4 regions of the Streptomyces sp. NPDC001868 genome follow, and region 1 is predicted to be linked to each of the others. Evidence: riboswitches for the same ligand, from Rfam matches in the RefSeq annotation. Region 1 holds a riboswitch; each other region holds the start of a gene.
What was found. Region 1 has a riboswitch for cobalamin ahead of ABT147_RS27735 (CbtA family protein). Riboswitches for the same ligand answer to the same signal wherever they lie in the genome.
Positions count from the first base shown of each region.

Region 1 (4,869 bases):
CCCGCCCCCCCCGGCCCGAGGAACTGGGGGTCCGGCTCGAACGCCGCATCCTGGGACGCCTTGCCCGCGGCGAACAGTTCGCGGGTGGCGCCGTAGCACCAGACCGCGTCGTGGTGGTCGACCGCGCTGAGCCCGTACGAGTGGACGCCCGGCTCTTGGCACAGGGCGACCGCCCGCACCAGCCGCCGCTGCCCTGTGCGGGTACGCGGCAGTAGCCGCGGCCTACGGACGACGCTCAGGCTCGGGCGCGACAGACGCACGACGTTGATCCCCCCTGTTCGCTGGCTGCCGCGACCAGCGGCGCGGCTTGCGTTTCTCCGCCGCAGGTCGTCTCCACGGCTTCCAGCGGTCTGACGAACGACGGACGTCGCGCATGGCGTCCCAGCATGGTGTCCCACTCGCACTCATAGCGTGACCGACATCACTTAGCAATGCTGAAGTCGCAGTTCCGCGTCGCCGCGCCGCGAAATCCCACTGGCACCCTGAACGCTCTCCAACCCCGGGACGTACTAAGGGCACTAGCAGTTGGCAGCCCAAGAGACGCCCACGAGTGCTCTGTGCGGCGAGGCTGCGTCGGCAGCGCAGTCCGGCCGTGTTCGGACGATCGGGAAGGTGAAGATGGGAACCATGGCTCTCAGTTGGGCCATCGCGCTGGTCTCCGCCCTGGTGGCCGCCGTCAGCGCGGTCCGCCTGGTGACCACCAGCGGCGTGACCCGGCTCGCGGCCGGAGGCGACCTGTTGATGGGGCTGTGCATGGCCGCGATGGCCTTGCCCGCGACCGTCGCCTGGTATGCGGACTACGGCATGTGGTGGTCAGGGGCATTCGCCCTCCTCGGGCTCGGAGGCGTCGCGATGGCGGCCAGGCACGCGCGCGAAGGCGGATGGAAGCACGGTCGGCACTGGGTCCACCTCATCGTCGGTAGTGCCGGCATGGTGATCATGACGCTCGCAATGACAAGCACCTCGTCCGGACCGGTGCTCGCCCTGGGCGGCGGGCACTCGATGGCGCACATGCCGGGCATGGAGAACACGGCGAACGCGACGCACACGCATGAGATGGCCGGCATGGAGTCCATGGAGGGTATGGGGTCCACGCATGGGGCGGACACGCACGGCATGACGCACACCGCAGCCGATGCCACCGCCTCCGCCGGGTCCACTTCGGTGTGGCGGTTCCTGGTCGTGGCCCTCGCCGTGTACTTCCTGCTGTCGGTCGGCGCGTCCGTGTGGGCCAAGGTCCGGGGCACCGGCCGGGGCAGCCGGGGTTCGAGCTCACGCAGTTTGGGCCGCTGGCTGCTGGCCATGCCGGACACGGTGTTGGTCTTCCTGGCCTCGCTGACGATCTCGGCGTGGGAGAGGGCACGGACAGCACAGCGAACGGGCCACGGGCGGCGCCGCAAACTCGGGGCCGCGCCCGACGCTGCGCTGGCGGCCCACATCGGCATGGGCGGGACCATGTCCGCGATGTTGCTGATGATGGCCGTGTGAGGCCTCCTGGCCACTGCATCGCCGCCGCCGTGCCGCCCCACTGGCTCTTGGGGCAATCGCCGCCCTGCTGTTCGCGACCGCCTGCGCCAACGGGGACGACGACTCCTCTCCGACCTCGCCCAGCCCCGCCATCTCGTCAGCGCCTCCTTCATCAAGTCCGCAGGCGCGCTCCGCATCACGATGGAGGACTTCGCGTTCAGCCCGGCTGGTCCGGAAGTGCGGCCGGGCGAGAACGTCGCCGTGGTGAACAAGGACTCCGCCGTGCACTCCTCACAGCCACGGACGGCGATGCCTTCGACACCGGGAACATCGCCGGTGGGGAATCCGGGACCTTCACCGCCCCCTCCGAGGCCGGCGAGTACGGCTTCGTCTGCACCCTCCATCCGGAGATGAAAGGCACCCTGATCGTCCGTTGAGCCATCAAGGACTCGGTCGACGCGGACATCTCGCGGGTGCGACGACCGAGGTCATCCCACCTGGGCGTCAGGCGACAGGCGCGGCCGCCGTACGCACGCTCGCCGTCGTCCGGGCATGGGCCGCCCCCACCCCGAGCAACCCGAAGCCACGGCCGGCCCGCCCCAGAGCAGACCCATGGAGGCGGCCGAGAGCACCCTGAAGTCCCACACGAGCGCGGCTGGGGCGGTCACCGCGTCAGGGCTGTCCGGCAGGGCGAACAGCGACGCCAGCGCGGCCAGCACGATGGCCGTCACAGCCAGCTGGCACAGCGGCGCGGGACGACCGTGCTACTCCAGCCACCGATGGACGCGCCAGGCCAGGGCGACGGCGATCACTCCGATCGCCATGGCGGCGAGCCACGCGTTCACCCGGGTGTCGAGCGTCCCCGGATCGCCCGCCCCCGGCGGGTTGGCCGGATAGCGGACGAGTAGGTGCCGGCCGTCATGGGCGAACTCGTGAATGTAGTTGGCCGATGTCGCGATCTTGCCCAGCATCGGTGACAGCAGCGCGCCCTGGTCCAAGAACACCGCGTCCAACGCGACCAGTGCCAGGCTCACGGCCGCGGCGGCGATCAGGCCGTCTCGCAGCGGGTGGACGACCAGTTCAGGAGGACGACGGGTCAGCGTCCGACTCCCGGGGCACCCCCGGTCACAGTGGCGGGACCGCCCCGAATTCTCACCGGGTTCCTGCTCACCGTCGCTTCGATGTGAAGTTGTTCGCCGCACGTCGCGACACCTACTAAGCACATTAGCGGTAGACGGATCGCACCGACCAGACCGAGCGGGCAGCGCCACACTGGGGAGAATACCCCTAGGGGGTATAGTGTTGGCGTCCGTGGGAGAGGACGGGGAACAACGCCTCTCCCGCGCAGGACGACTCACGCATCCACACCCTGAGGAAGTAGCCATGACCACTGAGACGAACTCCAGCTCCGGCTCTTGCTGCGGATCCTGCGGCTCCGGTGACACGGTCGATGTCCAGGGCGTCGGCGTCACCACCAGCTACAAGGTGACCGGCATGACCTGCGGCCACTGCGAGGGCGCGGTCTCCCAGGAGATCTCCGCGCTCGCCGGCGTCACCGCGGTCAACGCTGTCGCCGACACCGGCGAGGTGACCGTCACTTCCGCCGCCCCACTCGACGAGGAGGCCGTCCGCGCCGCCGTCGACGAGGCCGGGTACGAGCTCGTCGGCCGCGCCTGACGCTCCCTTCGAGGCCGCCCAAGGCCCCGGACAGCGAATTCCTCCCGCGCCGGGACGTACCGCTCCGCTGATACGGACGCCGTACGTCCCGGCCTCCCCCTGGAGATAAGCCCATGACCAGCACGGCTCCCGAGAAGACACTCACCGGCACGGCGCCCGCGCCCGCCGCCGAGGTCGAGCTCTCCATCGGCGGCATGACCTGTGCCTCGTGCGCCGCCCGCATCGAGAAGAAGCTCAACCGTATGGACGGCGTCACCGCTACCGTCAACTACGCCACCGAGAAGGCGAAGGTCTCGTTCCCGGCGGGCGTCGAGGTCGCCGACCTGATCGCCACCGTCGAGAAGACCGGCTACACCGCCGAGGAGCCACCCCCGCCCGCTTCCGCCATCACCGAAGAGCGCGAGGGAGAGACCGCTCCGGCGGCGGACGGTGAACTGCTGACCCTGCGGCAGCGCCTGTACATCTCGCTGGTGCTCACCGTGCCTGTCGTTCTGATGGCGATGGTTCCGGCTCTGCAGTTCGACAACTGGCAGTGGCTGTCTCTGACCCTGGCGGCTCCCGTCGTCGTCTGGGGCGCCTTCCCCTTCCACCGGGCCGCCTGGACGAACGCCCGGCACGGCGCCGCCACCATGGACACGCTGGTGTCGATCGGCACACTCGCCGCGCTCGGCTGGTCGGTGTGGGCGCTGTTCTGGGGACACGCCGGGATGCCGGGCATGCGCCACGGCTTCGAGTTCACCATCTCCCGCGGGGACGGCTCCTCCTCCATCTACCTGGAGGCCGCGGCCGGAGTGACCACGTTCATCCTCGCCGGGCGGTATCTGGAGGCTCGCGCCAAGAGGAAGTCGGGTGCGGCGCTGCGGGCGCTCATGGAGCTGGGCGCCAAGGACGTCGCGGTGCTGCGCGGGGGCCAGGAAGTACGCATCCCCGTTGGCCAGTTGGCTGTCGGTGACCGCTTCGTCGTACGGCCCGGAGAGAAGATCGCCACCGACGGCACCGTCGTCGAGGGCGCTTCCGCAGTGGACGCCTCCATGCTGACCGGCGAGTCGGTGCCGGTGGACGTGACCGTAGGGGACGCCGTCACCGGCGCCACCGTCAACGCCGGAGGCCGGCTCGTCGTCGAGGCGACCCGCATCGGCACGCACACCCAGCTCGCACGGATGGCGAAGCTCGTCGAGGACGCGCAGAACGGCAAGGCCGAGGTGCAGCGGCTCGCCGACCGGATCTCCGGGATCTTCGTACCGGTCGTCATCTTCATCGCGGTCGCCACGTTCGGAGTCTGGCTCGGAGCCACCGGCGACACCGTGTCCGCCTTCACCGCCGCCATCGCCGTCCTGATCATCGCCTGCCCCTGCGCCCTGGGCCTGGCCACGCCGACCGCCCTGATGGTCGGCACCGGGCGCGGCGCCCAGCTCGGCATCCTCATCAAGGGCCCCGAGGTCCTGGAGTCCACCCGCCGCGTCGACACGGTCGTCCTGGACAAGACGGGCACGGTCACCACCGGCCGGATGACCCTCCAGGACGTGTTCACCGCACCGGGCGTGGACGAGGGCGAACTGCTGCGGCTGGCAGGCGCGTTGGAGCACGCTTCCGAGCACCCGATCGCCCAGGCCATCGCAGCCGGGGCGGCCGAGCGAGCCGGAAGTCTGCCGGTCCCGGAGAACTTCGAGAACGTCGCCGGCCTCGGCGTGCAGGGCGTCGTCGACGGACACGCGGTGCTCGTCG
Region 1 covers NZ_JBEOYO010000027.1:5,266-10,134, reverse strand. The annotation lists gene ABT147_RS27745 (hypothetical protein) at 1-260, opposite strand, end outside; gene ABT147_RS27740 (DUF5134 domain-containing protein) at 628-1,488, shown strand; gene ABT147_RS27735 (CbtA family protein) at 2,232-2,501, opposite strand; cobalamin riboswitch at 2,545-2,698, opposite strand; gene ABT147_RS27730 (heavy-metal-associated domain-containing protein) at 2,851-3,144, shown strand; gene ABT147_RS27725 (heavy metal translocating P-type ATPase) at 3,258-4,869, shown strand, end outside.

Region 2 (4,869 bases), on a different contig from region 1:
CCGAGGGGCGAAGAGCCACCGGACCTCGGCATTCCGCCTCAGTTCGAACGCCAGGCCGCCGCTCCGTCGAGCTCGACACATCCGCCGACACACAAGCGGAACGGCGGCACCGCATTCACTACACCCCCGCGCCCGTCCCAGTTCATCTTCCGTTCACCCAGGTTGCCTACGGTCCACGTGCCACTGACATCCAAAAGAAGACCGGGTAAATGGAAAACTTCTCGCTGATCCTCGCGATCGTGGTCATCACCGCGCTTGCGTTCGATTTTACGAACGGTTTCCACGACACCGCCAACGCGATGGCCACCACCATCTCGACCGGCGCCATGAAGCCCAAGGTCGCGGTGGCCATGTCCGCCGTGCTCAACCTTGTCGGCGCGTTCCTTTCGATAGAGGTCGCCAACACCATCTCCAAGGGGCTCGTCGACGAGTCCGGCATACAGCCAGAGGTCATATTCGCGGCGCTCGTGGGCGCCATCCTCTGGAACCTGCTGACCTGGCTCGTCGGGCTCCCCTCCAGTTCCTCGCACGCCCTGATGGGTGGCCTCATCGGCGCCACCATCGCCTCGGTCGGCGTCGGCTCGGTCCACGGTGACGTGCTCGTCACCAAGGTGCTGATCCCCGCCGTCGCCGCCCCGCTGGTCGCCGGTGTCGCGGCGCTGCTCGCCACCCGGCTGACGTACCGGCTCGGACGGCACACCAGCGAGAAGGCCTCCGGCAAGGGCTACCGCGCCGGACAGATCGCCTCCGCCGGTCTGGTCTCGCTGGCCCACGGCACGAACGACGCCCAGAAGACGATGGGCATCATCACCCTCGCCCTGGTGGCCGGCGGCGCCCTCGCGCCCGACTCCGACCCGCCGGTGTGGGTCATCGTCTCCGCCGGCGCGGCCATCGCCCTCGGCACCTACCTCGGCGGCTGGCGCATCATCCGCACGATGGGCAAGGGCCTGACCGACCTCCAGCCGCAGCAGGGCTTCGCCGCCCAGACCAGCGCGGCCACGGTCATCCTGGCCTCCTCGCACCTCGGTTTCTCGCTCTCCACCACGCACTCGGTCTCCGGTGCCGTGATGGGCGCGGGCCTCGGCCGCAAGGGCGGGGTGGTCCGCTGGTCCACCGCGACCCGGATGTTCGTCGCCTGGGGTCTGACGCTGCCGGCCGCCGCGCTGGTCGCCGCGCTCGCCGAGTGGGTGACGTCCTTCGGCAGCTGGGGCACCGCCGTCGTCGCGGTCTTCCTCGTCGCCTCCAGCGCCGCGATCTGGGTGGTCTCACGCCGTGAGGTCATCGACCACACCAACGTGAACGACGCCGAGGAGTCGCCGGGCGTGGTGACCACGGCGATGGCGGCCGTGACACCGCCGCCGGCCGGCACCGTGACCGAGGACCTCACGGCGACCATCCCGGCCCCCGCCGCCGAGACCACGGCCTCCGCGAACGCGTCCACGCCGACGCCCGCCGTCTGAGCCCCGCGACCCCCTGAGGAAGATCACCACCATGCACATCGACTGGGCAGCCCTCGGCTCCGTCTTCGGAGTCAGCCTCGTGGTCACCGTGGCCCTCGTCGGCCTCTTCACCCTGGGCATCGTCGGCCTCTCCAAGCGGGAGGAGGCGTCGACCCGGGGCGACTCGGTGGCGCTCGCGACCACCGGGGCGTACGTCTGCTTCGCGCTGTGCGCGGCGGCAGTGGCGTACGGCATCTCGCTCATCATGACCTGAGCCCGGAAGTCCCACGGCCCTTCGGGGCCGTGGGGCGGCCTCGTCAGCGGTGGTGCGGCCTTCGGGGCCGCGCCTCCCCCAGCGCCCGGTTCAGGACCCGGAGCCGTTCCGTGACCGGGGTCAGTCCCCACCACAGGCCGGCCCCGGCGGCACCGAGGACGGTCACCACCAGCCAGACCAGGGCCCGCACATCACCGCCCGGCACCAGAAGCCCGGCCAGGGCGCCCGCTCCGACGGACAGCACGCCCATCACGGAGCAGAAGAGAGCCAGTGGGGCGGCCTCGGTCACCCGTTCTCGCCAGGCGTCCGACTTCCCCGTGCGTGCCGAGGCGGTTCCCCTCGCTCGGTCTGCCATGTGCGCACCTCCCGTCCCCCGGGCGGAACTTCACGATCCGCCCGCTCCCGGGTCCACAAGCCCCGCCAGAAAACCACACCACGGCGCGTAGCGGTAGACGAGCAGCGCGTCACTGTGTGAGTTCGCGTCACGAACCATGACGCGCTCGGCCCGGCGGCCACTTCCTGTCGTTCCCTCAGGTGTTCCCGGCCCGGGCATCGGGGAAGAGCGCGGAAGGAGCCGATTCGGGTGTCTGACGGGATTTCGGCGGTGTGGGCCTCAGCACACCGCTGCGCCGCAGGTCAACAGCAAGTTGACGGGTCTTCCGGGGGCGTGGTGGACTGCCGGGGCCATGTACGACGGCAGGAGAGGAAGCCGGTGCGAGTCCGGCGCGGTCCCGCCACTGTCACCGGGGGAGCTTCTCGAAGCCCTTCCCGGGAGCCAGGAACTCTCGCCGTCGGTCTCGTCGAACCAGGGCGTGGACACCCTGAGTGAGGACACATCGCCATGTGCGCCATGCGCGGCTGCCCGTCGGGGCTCGACGCCCGGTCCCTGCCCGACCCCGTGAACGGCTGAACCGATGCGTGCCGATCGCGTGTTCGCGTACGGCGCCGCCGCCGGACTTCTCGGTGATCTGCTGCTGGGCGATCCGCGCCGGGGGCATCCGGTCGCCGCGTTCGGGCGGGCCGCCGGTGCCGTGGAGCGGGTGCTGTGGCGGGACCACCGGGGGTGGGGCGCGCTGCACACCGCGGTGTGCGCGGGCGGCGCCGTGGCGCTGGGAGCCGCCGCCGCGTCCGCCGTACGGCCGTCGCGTACGGCCTCCGTCGCCCTGACCGCCGCCGCCACCTGGGCCGTTGTCGGGGGGACCTCGCTCGGGCGCGAGGCTCGGGCCGTCGGGCGGTACTTGGAGTCCGGGGATCTTGAGGGCGCTCGTGCCCGGTTGCCTCATCTGTGCGGGCGGGATCCGCAGGCGCTCGACGCGGACGGGATCGCGCGGGCCGTCGTGGAGTCCGTCGCCGAGAACACCTCCGACGCGGTGGTGGGGGCGCTCGTGTGGGGGGCCGTCGCGGGTGTGCCCGGGCTTGTGGGGTTCCGGGCCGTCAACACGCTGGACGCCATGGTCGGGCACCGGTCGGAGCGGTATCGGCGGTACGGCTGGGCCTCCGCGCGGCTCGACGATGTCGTGGGCTGGCCGGGTGCCCGGCTGACCGCGATGCTGGCCGCCGCCGTCGGCGGGGACGCCCGGGGTGCCGTACGGGCCTGGCGGGCGGACGCGGGGAAACATCCGAGTCCCAACGCGGGGCCGGTGGAGGCGTCGTTCGCGGGGGCGCTCGGAGTGCGATTGGGGGGCACGTTGTCGTACGGGGGGCGGGTCGAGCATCGGCCGGTGCTGAATGGGGAGGGGCGGGCCGTCGTCGTGGGGGACATCGAGCGGGCTGTGCGGCTGTCCCGGCGGGTGAGTTGGCTCGCGTTGGGGGTCGGTGCGGGTGCGGCGGTGCTGCGGGGGCGCGTCGCGGGGCGCTCGGCGCGGCGGTCGAGGAGTCAGGGATGAGTGGCGGGCTGTTGGTCGCCGGGACGACCTCCGATGCCGGGAAGAGTGTCGTCACCGCCGGGATCTGTCGGTGGCTGGTGCGGCAGGGCGTCAAGGTCGCGCCGTTCAAGGCGCAGAACATGTCGCTCAACTCCTTCGTGACGAAGGAGGGCGCGGAGATCGGGCGGGCCCAGGCCATGCAGGCGCAGGCCTGCCGGGTGGAGCCCACCGCGCTCATGAACCCCGTGCTGCTGAAGCCCGGGGGTGAGCGCAGCAGTCAGGTGGTGCTGCTGGGCAAGCCCGTCGGGGAGATGAGTGCGCGCGGGTACCACGGCGGACGGCAACAGCGGCTGCTCGGGACCGTGCTGGAGTGTCTCGCCGAGTTGCGGAGCACGTACGACGCGGTGATCTGTGAGGGGGCCGGCAGCCCCGCCGAGATCAATCTCCGGCGCACCGACATCGTCAACATGGGGATCGCCCGGAACGCCGGGCTTCCCGTGCTCGTCGTCGGCGACATCGACCGTGGGGGCGTGTTCGCGTCCTTCTTCGGGACCGTCGCGCTGCTCTCGCCCGAGGACCAGGCGCTCGTCGCCGGGTTCCTCGTCAACAAGTTCCGGGGCGACGTCTCCCTGCTGGAGCCGGGGCTCGACATGCTGCACGGGCTCACCGGACGGCGGACGTACGGGGTGCTGCCGTTCCGGCACGGGCTCGGCATCGACGAGGAGGACGGACTGCGGGTCTCGCTGCGCGGGACGGTCCGGGAGTCGAACGTCGCGCCGCCCGTCGGGGAGGACGTGCTGCGGGTCGCCGTGTGCGCGGTCCCGCTGATGTCCAACTTCACCGATGTGGACGCGCTCGCCGCCGAACCCGGTGTCGTCGTACGGTTCGTGGACCGGGCCGAGGAACTGGCCGACGCCGACCTCGTGGTCGTACCGGGGACCCGGGGCACCGTCCGGGCGCTGGAGTGGCTGCGGGAGCGGGGCCTCGCTGACGCCGTCCTGCGACGTGCGGCGGAGGGGCGGCCGGTGCTCGGGATCTGCGGCGGGTTCCAGGTGCTCGGGGAGCACATCGAGGACGACGTCGAGAGCCGGCGGGGGCGGGTGGAGGGGCTGGGAGTCCTTCCCGTCCGGGTGCGGTTCGCCGAGGAGAAGACGCTGACGCGGCCCGTCGGTGAGGCCCTCGGGGAGCGGGTCGAGGGGTACGAGATCCATCACGGGGTCGCCGAAGTGCTGGGCGGGGAAGCCTTCCTGGACGGCTGTCGGGTCGGGCAGACCTGGGGCACGCACTGGCA
Region 2 covers NZ_JBEOYO010000017.1:65,972-70,840, forward strand. The annotation lists gene ABT147_RS21195 (inorganic phosphate transporter) at 210-1,460, shown strand; gene ABT147_RS21200 (hypothetical protein) at 1,492-1,713, shown strand; gene ABT147_RS21205 (hypothetical protein) at 1,757-2,068, opposite strand; cobalamin riboswitch at 2,391-2,520, shown strand; gene ABT147_RS21210 (cobalamin biosynthesis protein) at 2,628-3,599, shown strand; gene ABT147_RS21215 (cobyric acid synthase) at 3,596-4,869, shown strand, end outside.
Region 2: another riboswitch for cobalamin. It lies ahead of ABT147_RS21210 (cobalamin biosynthesis protein); the one in region 1 lies ahead of ABT147_RS27735 (CbtA family protein).

Region 3 (4,869 bases), on a different contig from region 1:
CGTACGAGTACATCGAGGAGAGCTTGCCGATGGTCGGCGTCTCCAGGAACAGGTTCAGCGACTGGGACTGGTCCAGATACGGGGTGCGGGCGGCGGCCATGTCGATCAGGCCGCGCTGCGGGATCTCCCAGGCCGTGCGGTACAGGTCGCGGACGTCCTGCGGCACCCAGGTGAAGCCCTGCACCGAGCCGTTGGACTCGCGCAGCGCCTCCCGGGTCTGCGCGTCCCACACTCCGAGCTTCTTCAACTCGGCCACCAGATACGAGTTGACCTGGAGGAACTCGCCCGACAGCGTCTCGCGCTTGAACAGGTTGGACACCTGCGGCTCGATGCACTCGTACACACCCGCGATGGACGCGATGGTGGCCGTCGGCGCGATCGCGAGAAGCAGGGAGTTGCGCATGCCCGTCGTCGCGACGCGCTCGCGCAGGGCCGCCCAGCGCTCCGGCCAGGTGAACTCGACGCCGTAGTGGTCGGGGTGCAGCACACCACGGGCCGTACGGGTCTTCTCCCAGGCCGGCAGCGGGCCGCCGCGCTCGGCGAGGTCGGCGGAGGCCTCGTACGCGGCGAGCATGATGCGCTCGGCGATCCGGGTGGACAGCGCCTTCGCCTCCGGGGAGTCGAAGGGCAGGCGCAGCTGGAAGAAGACGTCCTGGAGACCCATCGCGCCGAGGCCGACCGGGCGCCACCTGGCGTTGGAGCGGCCCGCCTGCTCGGTCGGATAGAAGTTGATGTCGACGACGCGGTCGAGGAAGGTGACGGCCGTGCGGACGGTCTCGTCCAGCCGCTCCCAGTCCATGTCGCCCGTCGCCCGGTCCACGAAGGCGCCCAGGTTCACCGAGCCCAGATTGCAGACCGCCGTCTCGCCGTCGTCCGTGACCTCCAGGATCTCCGTGCAGAGGTTGGAGGAGTGGACGACATGGCCCGGCTCGGCCGTCTGGTTGGCCGTGCGGTTGGCCGCGTCCTTGAAGGTCATCCAGCCGTTGCCGGTCTGCGCGAGGGTGCGCATCATGCGGCCGTACAGATCACGGGCGGGGATGGTCTTCTTCGCCAGGCCGTTCGCCTCCGCCGCGCGGTACGCGGCCTCGAACTCCTCGCCCCACAGGTCGACCAGCTCGGGCACGTCGGACGGCGAGAACAGCGACCACTGCTCATCGGCGTTGACCCGGCGCATGAACTCGTCCGGGATCCAGTGCGCCAGGTTCAGGTTGTGCGTACGCCGGGCGTCCTCACCGGTGTTGTCGCGCAGCTCAAGGAACTCCTCGATGTCGGAGTGCCAGGTCTCCAGGTAGACCGCCGCGGCGCCCTTGCGCCGGCCGCCCTGGTTCACGGCCGCCACCGAGGCGTCCAGGGTCTTCAGGAACGGCACGATGCCGTTGGAGTGCCCGTTGGTGCCCCGGATCAGCGAACCGCGCGAGCGGATGCGGGAGTACGACAGGCCGATGCCGCCGGCGTGCTTCGAGAGGCGGGCCACCTGGTGGTAGCGGTCGTAGATGGAGTCCAGCTCGTCCAGCGGGGAGTCCAGGAGGTAGCAGGACGACATCTGGGGGTGGCGCGTACCGGAGTTGAAGAGCGTGGGGGAGGAGGGGAGGTAGTCGAGGCGGCTCATCAGCCGGTAGAGCGCGGCGACTTCGTCGACGGCACGGGAGGTGTCGTCCTCGGCGAGGCCGCTCGCCACCCGCAGCATGAAGTGCTGGGGCGTCTCGATGACCTTGCGGGTGATCGGGTGCCGGAGCAGATAGCGGCTGTGGAGGGTGCGCAGGCCGAAGTAGCCGAAGCGGTCGTCGCCGGCCGGGTCGATCAGGGCGTCGAGACGCCCGGCGTGCACACGGGCGAACTCCGCCGTGCGGTCGGCGACGAGACCTTCCCGGTGGCCGACGGCGATGGACTCGGTGAACGTCGTGACCCCCTGCGAGGCGGCCTCGGCGCGGATGCCGATGGCCAGCAGCCGGGCCGCCAGCTTCGAGTAGGCGGGGTCCTCGGAGATGAGTCCCGCGGCCGCTTCCGTGGCCAGCTCTCGCAGTTCCACGATCATCTCGGCGGAGGCCGCACGCGAGGACCGGCCTCGCAACGCGGCGGCGGCGACCCGGCCGGGATCGGCGTCGGGGAGGTCGACGGTCAGCTCGGTCAGGGTCCGCAGCAACGCGGTCCCGGGACCGTCGGTCTCCGTCGCCGGTTCGGCTGAAGCCAGGTCGGCTGAAACCGAATCGGCTGAAACCGGGTCGGCTGGCGCGATGGTCACGTGGGGCTCTCCCTCGCTCGGCAAGGGGCCTTGCGGAGGGCAGGCGGCAGCACACGAGCGCACGCGGCGTCGCGTCCACCGGCCCATTCCACGAGGCCCGGACGTCAGGCACCCGGACCGGACGGCCGGGTGCGCTGTCGGCAGGTGTTCGGACTGAACAGGCGTGCGCAAATGGAGATGTACGCACGCGAGTACACCGTTGCGGGACAGTTCCGGATTCGCACCGGATTCCCCTGCGGCGACAGCGAGCATGAGCATACATCTAGTGCCGGGGCGCGGTGGCACCCCCACATGTTGTGTCGCCATCGACTTCGCAGGGTGTCAGAGCGTCAACTCATAGGTGATCAGCGTGAGGTCGTAGAGGTCGGGGAGAGGTCTCCAGTCGCGCTCCGGTGTGCGGGTGAAGCCCAGGCGTTCGTAGACGCGATGGGCGGCGTGCATACTCCGCTGGGTCGACAGCACCACGCGGACGCAGCCCTCCACGGCCCGGGCGCGCTCCACGCAGGCCCGCACGAGGGCCTCGCCGACACCCCGCCCACGCGCTTCCGGATCGACCGCGAGCATCCGTATCTCGGCCTCTCCCGCACGGGCGATGTCGGCCATGGGGCCGCCCGCCGGGACGAAGGTCACACCGCCGAGCACCCGGCCGTCCGCCACGGCGACGAGCACCTCGGCCGCTGCGGCCCGCTTCGCCACGTCGCGCAGCTCGACGAGGTACGCATCGCTCTCCCCGAAGTCCAGGAGTCCGTCGCCGAGGTAAGCCTGCGCGGTGGTCTCGCCGAGGGTGGTGTACTCGTCCGGGGCCACGGGCCTGATCGTGATGTCCATGCGTCGCAGTGTGCATCAGCGGGCGGGAGCGGGGCCCGCAGTTGTCCACAGGGGCGAAGACTTGTCCGATGATCCGACCCGGACGGGTGTGTTCCGCTCAGCCCACCGCAGGCCACCGCGGCAGCGTCGCCACGAAGTCCCTGCTGAAGTCGCGTGTGCCCGGCCCCAGGGCGACGCGGCCCGTGGCGCCGAGACGGGCGGTCAGGGCGGGGGACTCGGAGTAGTGGACGCGGTGGGCGGCGGCCGGCACGAACACGGTCTGGCCGCGCGTGAGTTCGCTCGCGCACTCCACGACGACCGCCCCCTCGGCCGCCTCGATGAACGCCTCGTCCCCGCAGACCCCGACGGCCAGCGGATCGTGCAGCGGGCAGGTGCCGTCGCCGCCGTGGCGGGTGTAGGCGTCCATGTAGGTACGCATCAGCCGGGCGGCGAGGGCCGCGCCCGGGCCCGCGGCCTCCAGCGCGGCGAGGTCGGCGGGACGGAACAGCCAGCGGTGCGAGGCGTCCAGGTCGACCATGGTGAACGGGATGCCGGAGGAGAGCACGATCTCGGCGGCGTCCGGGTCGGCCCAGATGTTGAACTCGGCGACCGGGGTGATGTTCCCCGGGACGTGGGCGGCGCCGCCCATGAACACGAACCTGCCGATGCGGCGGGCGAAGTCCGGGTCCTCCAGCAGGGCGACGGCCACGTTCGTGAGCGGGCCGGTCGCGCAGAGGGTCAGCTCGCCCTCGTACTCCCGGGAGAGCCGCAGGAGGGCCTGTGCGGACGACTCCGTGGGGTGCGGGGCCGTCGAGTCGGGGAGGGTTTCGTCGCCGAGGCCCGCCGGGCCGTGGAAGGCGGAGGCCTCTCGGTAGGGGAGGCGGGAGAGGGGGCGGCCCGTGCCTCTGTGTACGGGGACGTCGGCGTCGATGCGGAGGGCTCGGGTCAGGGCGCGGGCGTTGGCGTATGTGGCCGCTGCCGGGAGGTTGCCGCCGACCGATGTGTAGGCCTTGAGGTCCCACAGGTCCGTGCCGAGCAGGTACTGCAGGGCTACGGCGTCGTCTATGCCGGGGTCGCTGTCCAGGACGATCGGGGTGCGAGCGGTCACGCGGCCAGCGTAGCCGGATGGGTTTCGCCCCCGCCGCCCCTACCCGTCCCATCCAACAGGGGCTGCGCCCCTTCGACCCCCAAGGTGCCGGTGCGTGGGGCTTCTCGCGCAGTTCCCCGCGCCCCTTAAGGGCCTCCGGCCCTTTCGGGGCGAAAAGCGAGGGGCGCAGCCCCTGCTTTTTCAGGGGCGCGGGGAACTGCGCGACCAGCCCCCACCGGACCCGCACTCACTCACCCACCCATCCCGCGCGGAGCGCGAAGGGGGTCGAAGGGGCACCGCCCCTGGGGGATGGGACGGGTAGGGGCGGCGGGGGCGAAAGACACCCCGCGCCGCCCCGGAATCCGGTACGCGAACCTAGTGGCTCGACCCCGCCGTCGCCGGCGGCAGTTCCACCTGGACGCCCGCGTCGCCCGCGTCCGCCGTGTAGTCCTCCGGCCGGGTCTCGTCGATGCCGTCGGGGGCGTTGGCGGCCCGCAGGACGAACGTCAGCACGACCGTGACGACCACGTTCAGCACGAACGCCGTCAGACCGATGTACCCGATCTCACCGATCCCGGGAATCTCCGCCGAGGAGCCCCCGAAGTGCTTCTGCGTGGGCGAGGCCACCCCGTACGCGGCGATCGTCCCGTACAGCATGCCGACCGCCCAGCCCGCGAGGAGTGCCCAGCGGTGGCACCAGCGGGTGAAGAGGCCGCCGACCAGGGCCGGGAAG
Region 3 covers NZ_JBEOYO010000007.1:64,850-69,718, reverse strand. The annotation lists gene ABT147_RS10885 (ribonucleoside-diphosphate reductase subunit alpha) at 1-2,242, opposite strand, end outside; cobalamin riboswitch at 2,365-2,500, opposite strand; gene ABT147_RS10880 (GNAT family N-acetyltransferase) at 2,564-3,070, opposite strand; gene ABT147_RS10875 (nucleoside hydrolase) at 3,168-4,157, opposite strand; gene mctP (monocarboxylate uptake permease MctP) at 4,512-4,869, opposite strand, start outside.
Region 3: another riboswitch for cobalamin. It lies ahead of ABT147_RS10885 (ribonucleoside-diphosphate reductase subunit alpha); the one in region 1 lies ahead of ABT147_RS27735 (CbtA family protein).

Region 4 (4,869 bases), on a different contig from region 1:
CCGGGACGGGGTCTCGCTCGTCATGAAGACGCCCTCGGTGCGCTCCCCGCCCTCGTACAGCGCCGTGTACACATACGGCACCCGGTGCGCGATGCGCGGGGCCACCGCCTGGCGTACGGAGGAGATGTGCCAGCCGGTGACGCCCTGGACCGCGCCCGAGGCGACCAGGGCCTCGACGTCCTCGGCGACCCGCGACGGCTCGGCCCCGCCGTCGACCTCGATCAGCCGCAGCTCCCTGCCCAGCACTCCCCCCGCCTTGTTGACCTCCTCTGCGGCCAGCCGTGCGCAGGCGCCGCAGGTGGGGCCGAAGATGCCGGCGGGCCCCTGCATCGGGTAGACGAGGGCGACGTTCAGGGTCGAGGCGTCGGCCGTGAACCACTCGGGGGTGTGGAGGCGCGGCGGTGGCCGGTTCATGGCCTCATGATGGCGTGATCGTCATCGGCGCCCCAGGTGGTGCCACGGATCGAGACCGATTCGTAGGCGCGGCTCGCGAAGACGCGGGGCGTGGGCGGGCGTCCGGCGGGCGGGCGAGTGGGCGAGGGCGGGCCGGGGTTCAGCCCGTCGTCCACTTCTCCTCGATCCGCCCGAACCGCCAGACCAGCAGGGCGACCGCCCAGGTGACGAAGAACAGGCCGACGACGACATAGCCGACGGTGTTGAGGTCGAGGCCGGAGACCCGGTCCCAGAACGTGCCGTGCAGATGCGCCTTCTCGGCCACGAGGCCGAGCAGTTCGACCGTGCCGATGATGAGGGCGACGGCCACCGAGAGGCCGGTGATGGTGAGGTTGTAGTAGACCTTACGGACCGGGTTGGCGAACGCCCAGCCGTAGGCGAAGTTCATGAACGAGCCGTCGATCGTGTCCAGGAGCGACATACCGGCCGCGAACAGGATCGGCAGGCACAGGATCGCGTACCAGGGCAGCCCGGAGGCGGCTCCCGAACCGGCCAGGACCAGGAGCGCGACCTCGGTCGCCGTGTCGAAGCCGAGGCCGAAGAGCAGGCCCAGCGGGAACATCTGCCACGGCCTGGTGATCGACTTCATCAGCCGTCCCAGGAGCCGGTTCATGAAGCCCCGGCTGTCGAGGTGCCGTTCCAGCGTGGCCTCGTCGAAGGCGCCCGAGCGCATCCCCCGGAACACCTTCCAGATGCCCACCATGATCACCAGGTTGATGATCGCGATGATGTACAGGAAGGTCCCGGAGACGGTGGTGCCGACCCAGCCGGTGATGTCGTGCAGTGCGGAGCCGTCGTCGTGCACCGGGTCGGCGAGCGCCTTGACGCCGAGGGTGAGCAGGAAGGTGAGGGCGAAGACGATCGACGAGTGGCCGAGGGAGAACCAGAAGCCGACCGACAACGGGCGCTGCCCCTCGCCCATCAGTTTGCGGGTGGTGTTGTCGATGGCGGCGATGTGGTCGGCGTCGAACGCGTGCCGCATGCCCAGGGTGTAGGCGGTGACGCCCATGCCGATGCCGAAGGTCTTGCCGCCGACGCCGTAGTGCTCGGGGGCGACGATCACCACCAGCGTGAACCAGCCGATGACATGCAGCGCCAGGATGAACCCGGCCATGCCGCCGAGACTCGCCCACTCCTCGCGGGTCATCGAGGCACGGATCCGACGCCATGAGAAACCGCCCTGATCTGCCTGATCTGACCGATCTGCCTGATCTGTGGGGGCCGAGCGGGCGGTGTCGGGAACGGTGGCCATGGGGCGGGTGCCTTACCTGTCGTGCCGCGTGCGTGGTGTCGAGCCCCTTCAGCTTTGTGCGGTGTGGTCGTAGCTGCAACTGGGTCGCAGTAAAGCTCGTGCCACGTTTCGGTCAGGCCGAGGCCGGAGCCAGGCTCTCCCAGTGGACCGCGCGGTCAGGCGGTGACCCCGAGGGCCACCGCCGCCGCGACGGCGGCACCTCGTATCGTCCAGCGATGTGACCTGCGGGTTTGGGTTCGGACGTGCGGCCTGGGGTCCGTCAGGCGGTTCCTCCGCGGCGGGACTGGAGCCACCAGGCACCGCCGCCGAGCACGAGAAGGACGACCGCGCCGATACCGAGGGGTACGGCGAGGGAGCCACCGTCGTCGTCGGTGCTGTCCGCGGCGGCCTCCGCCGACGGTGCCGACGACTCGGCGCTCGGCTCCGGCGTGGGCGAGGCGGTCGTGGGCTCTTCCGAGGGGGTGGGGCTCACCACTTCGGCGCCGGGCGCGGCGGCCTTCAGGTCCAGACGGGGTGCCGGGTGACCGTGGCCGTGGCCGTCCCCTCCGGACTCCTCCTCCAGTTCGATCCAGCGGTCCACCTTGCCGTCGCTGTACGACTGGAGGGTCTTGAAGACCAGCGACTTGGCGTCGGGCAACTGCCGTACGGTGACGGCGTACTCGACGTCCTCCCCCACCGCGAGCTTCGCGCCCGAGACGGTGAAGCCCCGGTCGGTGGGGGCGAACTTCCAGCCGTCCGGCCCCTCCTTGTAGGTGATGTCGGCGGGGACCAGGCCCTCGGGGAGGATCACCTCCAGCTTGGTGATGCCGGCCGAGGCGGACTCCGACTCCGCGGAGAAGGTCAGTTCGACGTTCTGGTCGAGGGCGCGGGCGCCCTCCGCCTCGACCTCCGCGTGGGCCGCGGCCGGCCCCGCGGTGGCGACGGCGACCGCGAACGCGGCTGCGGTGAGAACGCCGAGACGGCGTGAACTGCGTACCAAGGTCGGGCGGTGCACTGCGGACTCCCTGTGCCGACGGCGTGAAGGGTGAATTCAAGCGCAGGGCGTGACCTGTGGCCAAGGGCGACCAGGTGTGCGAGCGGTTCCGGCCATCCGTCGGCATCGTGGGGGCGCTCGTGTGCGGCGTGGGGGTGGTGGGGCGTGCGCCGTGGTGTGAGCTGTTCCACGGCGCCCGCGCGCCCCTCGTCTCCGCTTGTCAGCGCCCTTATATGGGCACTACTGTCACCACGCCTTGGTGAACGGGAAATCCGGTGTCATGCCGGTGCGGCCCTCGCCACTGTGATCGGGAAGTCCGGCTCCAGTCCTCACGGACAGCCACTGGGTCCTTGTGACCCGGGAAGGCGGAGCACGGGCGGTGGTACCCGTAAGCCAGGAGACCGGCCAAGGCGCGTCAACCATCCACGAGGTGCTGGAGAGGGTCTGCTGAGCCATGCACATAGCCGAGGGTTTCCTTCCTCCGGCGCACGCGATCGCCTGGGGCGTCGCGTCCGCGCCATTTGTCGTCCACGGAGTACGGGCACTCACCCGTGAGGTCAAGGAGCACCCCGAGAGCACGCTGCTGCTCGGTGCCTCGGGAGCCTTCACCTTCGTCCTGTCCGCGCTGAAGCTTCCGTCCGTCACGGGGAGTTGCTCCCACCCCACCGGCACCGGCCTGGGCGCCATCCTGTTCCGGCCGCCGATCATGGCCGTGCTGGGCACCATCACCCTGCTCTTCCAGGCACTGCTGCTCGCCCACGGCGGCCTGACCACGCTCGGCGCGAACGTCTTCTCGATGGCGATCGTCGGCCCCTGGGCGGGCTACGCCGTCTACCGGCTGCTGCGGCGGTTCGATGTGCCGCTGATGGTCACGGTGTTCTTCGGCGCGTTCGTCGCCGACCTGGTCACCTACTGCGTCACCAGCGTGCAGCTGGCGCTCGCGTTCCCCGACCCGAGCAGCGGCTTCCTGGGCGCGCTCGGCAAGTTCGGCTCCATCTTCGCCGTCACGCAGATCCCCCTCGCCGTCAGCGAGGGCCTGCTCACCGTGCTCGTGATGCGTCTGCTGGTGCAGTCGAGCAAGGGCGAACTGACCCGGCTCGGCGTGCTCCTCACCGGCAGGCGCGACCGCACCGCGACCGAGACCGAGGCGGTGGCCCGATGAGCAGGAACACCATGAACAAGAACACGAAGATCAACGCCCTGCTGCTGCTCGTCGTGGCCGCGCTCGCCGTCCTGCCGCTGGCCCTCGGCCTCGGCGACCACAAGGAGGAACCCTTCACGGGCGCCGACGCGGAGGCGGAGACGGCGATCACCGAGATCAAGCCGGACTACGAGCCCTGGTTCTCCCCGCTGTACGAGCCGCCGTCCGGCGAGATCGAGTCGGCGCTCTTCGCCCTTCAGGCGGCGCTCGGCGCGGGCGTCCTCGCCTACTACTTCGGTGTCCACCGGGGCCGACGCCAGGGCGAGGCACAGGCCTTGGCGCGACTGGGCGGCGGGGCCGACGACCCCGGAACGGCTCCGACGACCCCGGCGGCTGCGGCGACCCCGACGACCCCGGCGACTCCGGTGACTCCGGTGGGCGCGACGGTCGCACCGGCCTCGAAGGCCGCCACCGGCGACGAAGGCCCGGCCGGTGGCACCGGGGAGCCCCCGGCCGGGCGGGCCTGACCTCCCGTGCTGCCGATCGACGCGGCGGCGCACAGCAGTCGCTGGCGCCGCCGCCACCCCGTGGACAAGGCCGTGCTCGGGCTCGGCCTCACCCTGCTCGCGATCTCGCTGCCGCCCTGGCCCGGCGCGGCCCTGGTCCTGCTGACCGCGCTCGTCGTGCTCCTCGGCCCGGCGGGCGTGCCCGGCCGTCGGCTGTGGCGTGCCTACCGGGTGCCGTTGGGCTTCTGTGTGACCGGCGCGCTGCCGCTGCTCGTCCAGGTCGGCGGGCCCGACGGGTTCGTGACCCTGGCCGACGGCGGCCCGGTCCGCGCCGGGGAGTTGCTGCTGCGCACCTCGGCGGCCTCCCTGGGCGTCCTCCTGTTCGCCTTCACCACACCCATGTCGGACCTGCTGCCGCGCCTGGTGAAGGCCGGGGTGCCCGCGCCCGTCGTGGACGTCGCGCTGGTCACGTACCGCATGAGCTTCCTGCTCCTGGACTCCGTGCGCCGGATCCGGGAGGCGCAGGCGGCCCGGCTGGGGCACA
Region 4 covers NZ_JBEOYO010000043.1:72,028-76,896, reverse strand. The annotation lists gene ABT147_RS35190 (substrate-binding domain-containing protein) at 1-414, opposite strand, end outside; gene nicT (Nickel transporter NicT) at 554-1,705, opposite strand; gene ABT147_RS35180 (DUF1775 domain-containing protein) at 1,965-2,699, opposite strand; cobalamin riboswitch at 2,919-3,102, shown strand; gene ABT147_RS35175 (energy-coupling factor ABC transporter permease) at 3,133-3,840, shown strand; gene ABT147_RS35170 (energy-coupling factor ABC transporter substrate-binding protein) at 3,852-4,346, shown strand; gene cbiQ (cobalt ECF transporter T component CbiQ) at 4,353-4,869, shown strand, end outside.
Region 4: another riboswitch for cobalamin. It lies ahead of ABT147_RS35175 (energy-coupling factor ABC transporter permease); the one in region 1 lies ahead of ABT147_RS27735 (CbtA family protein).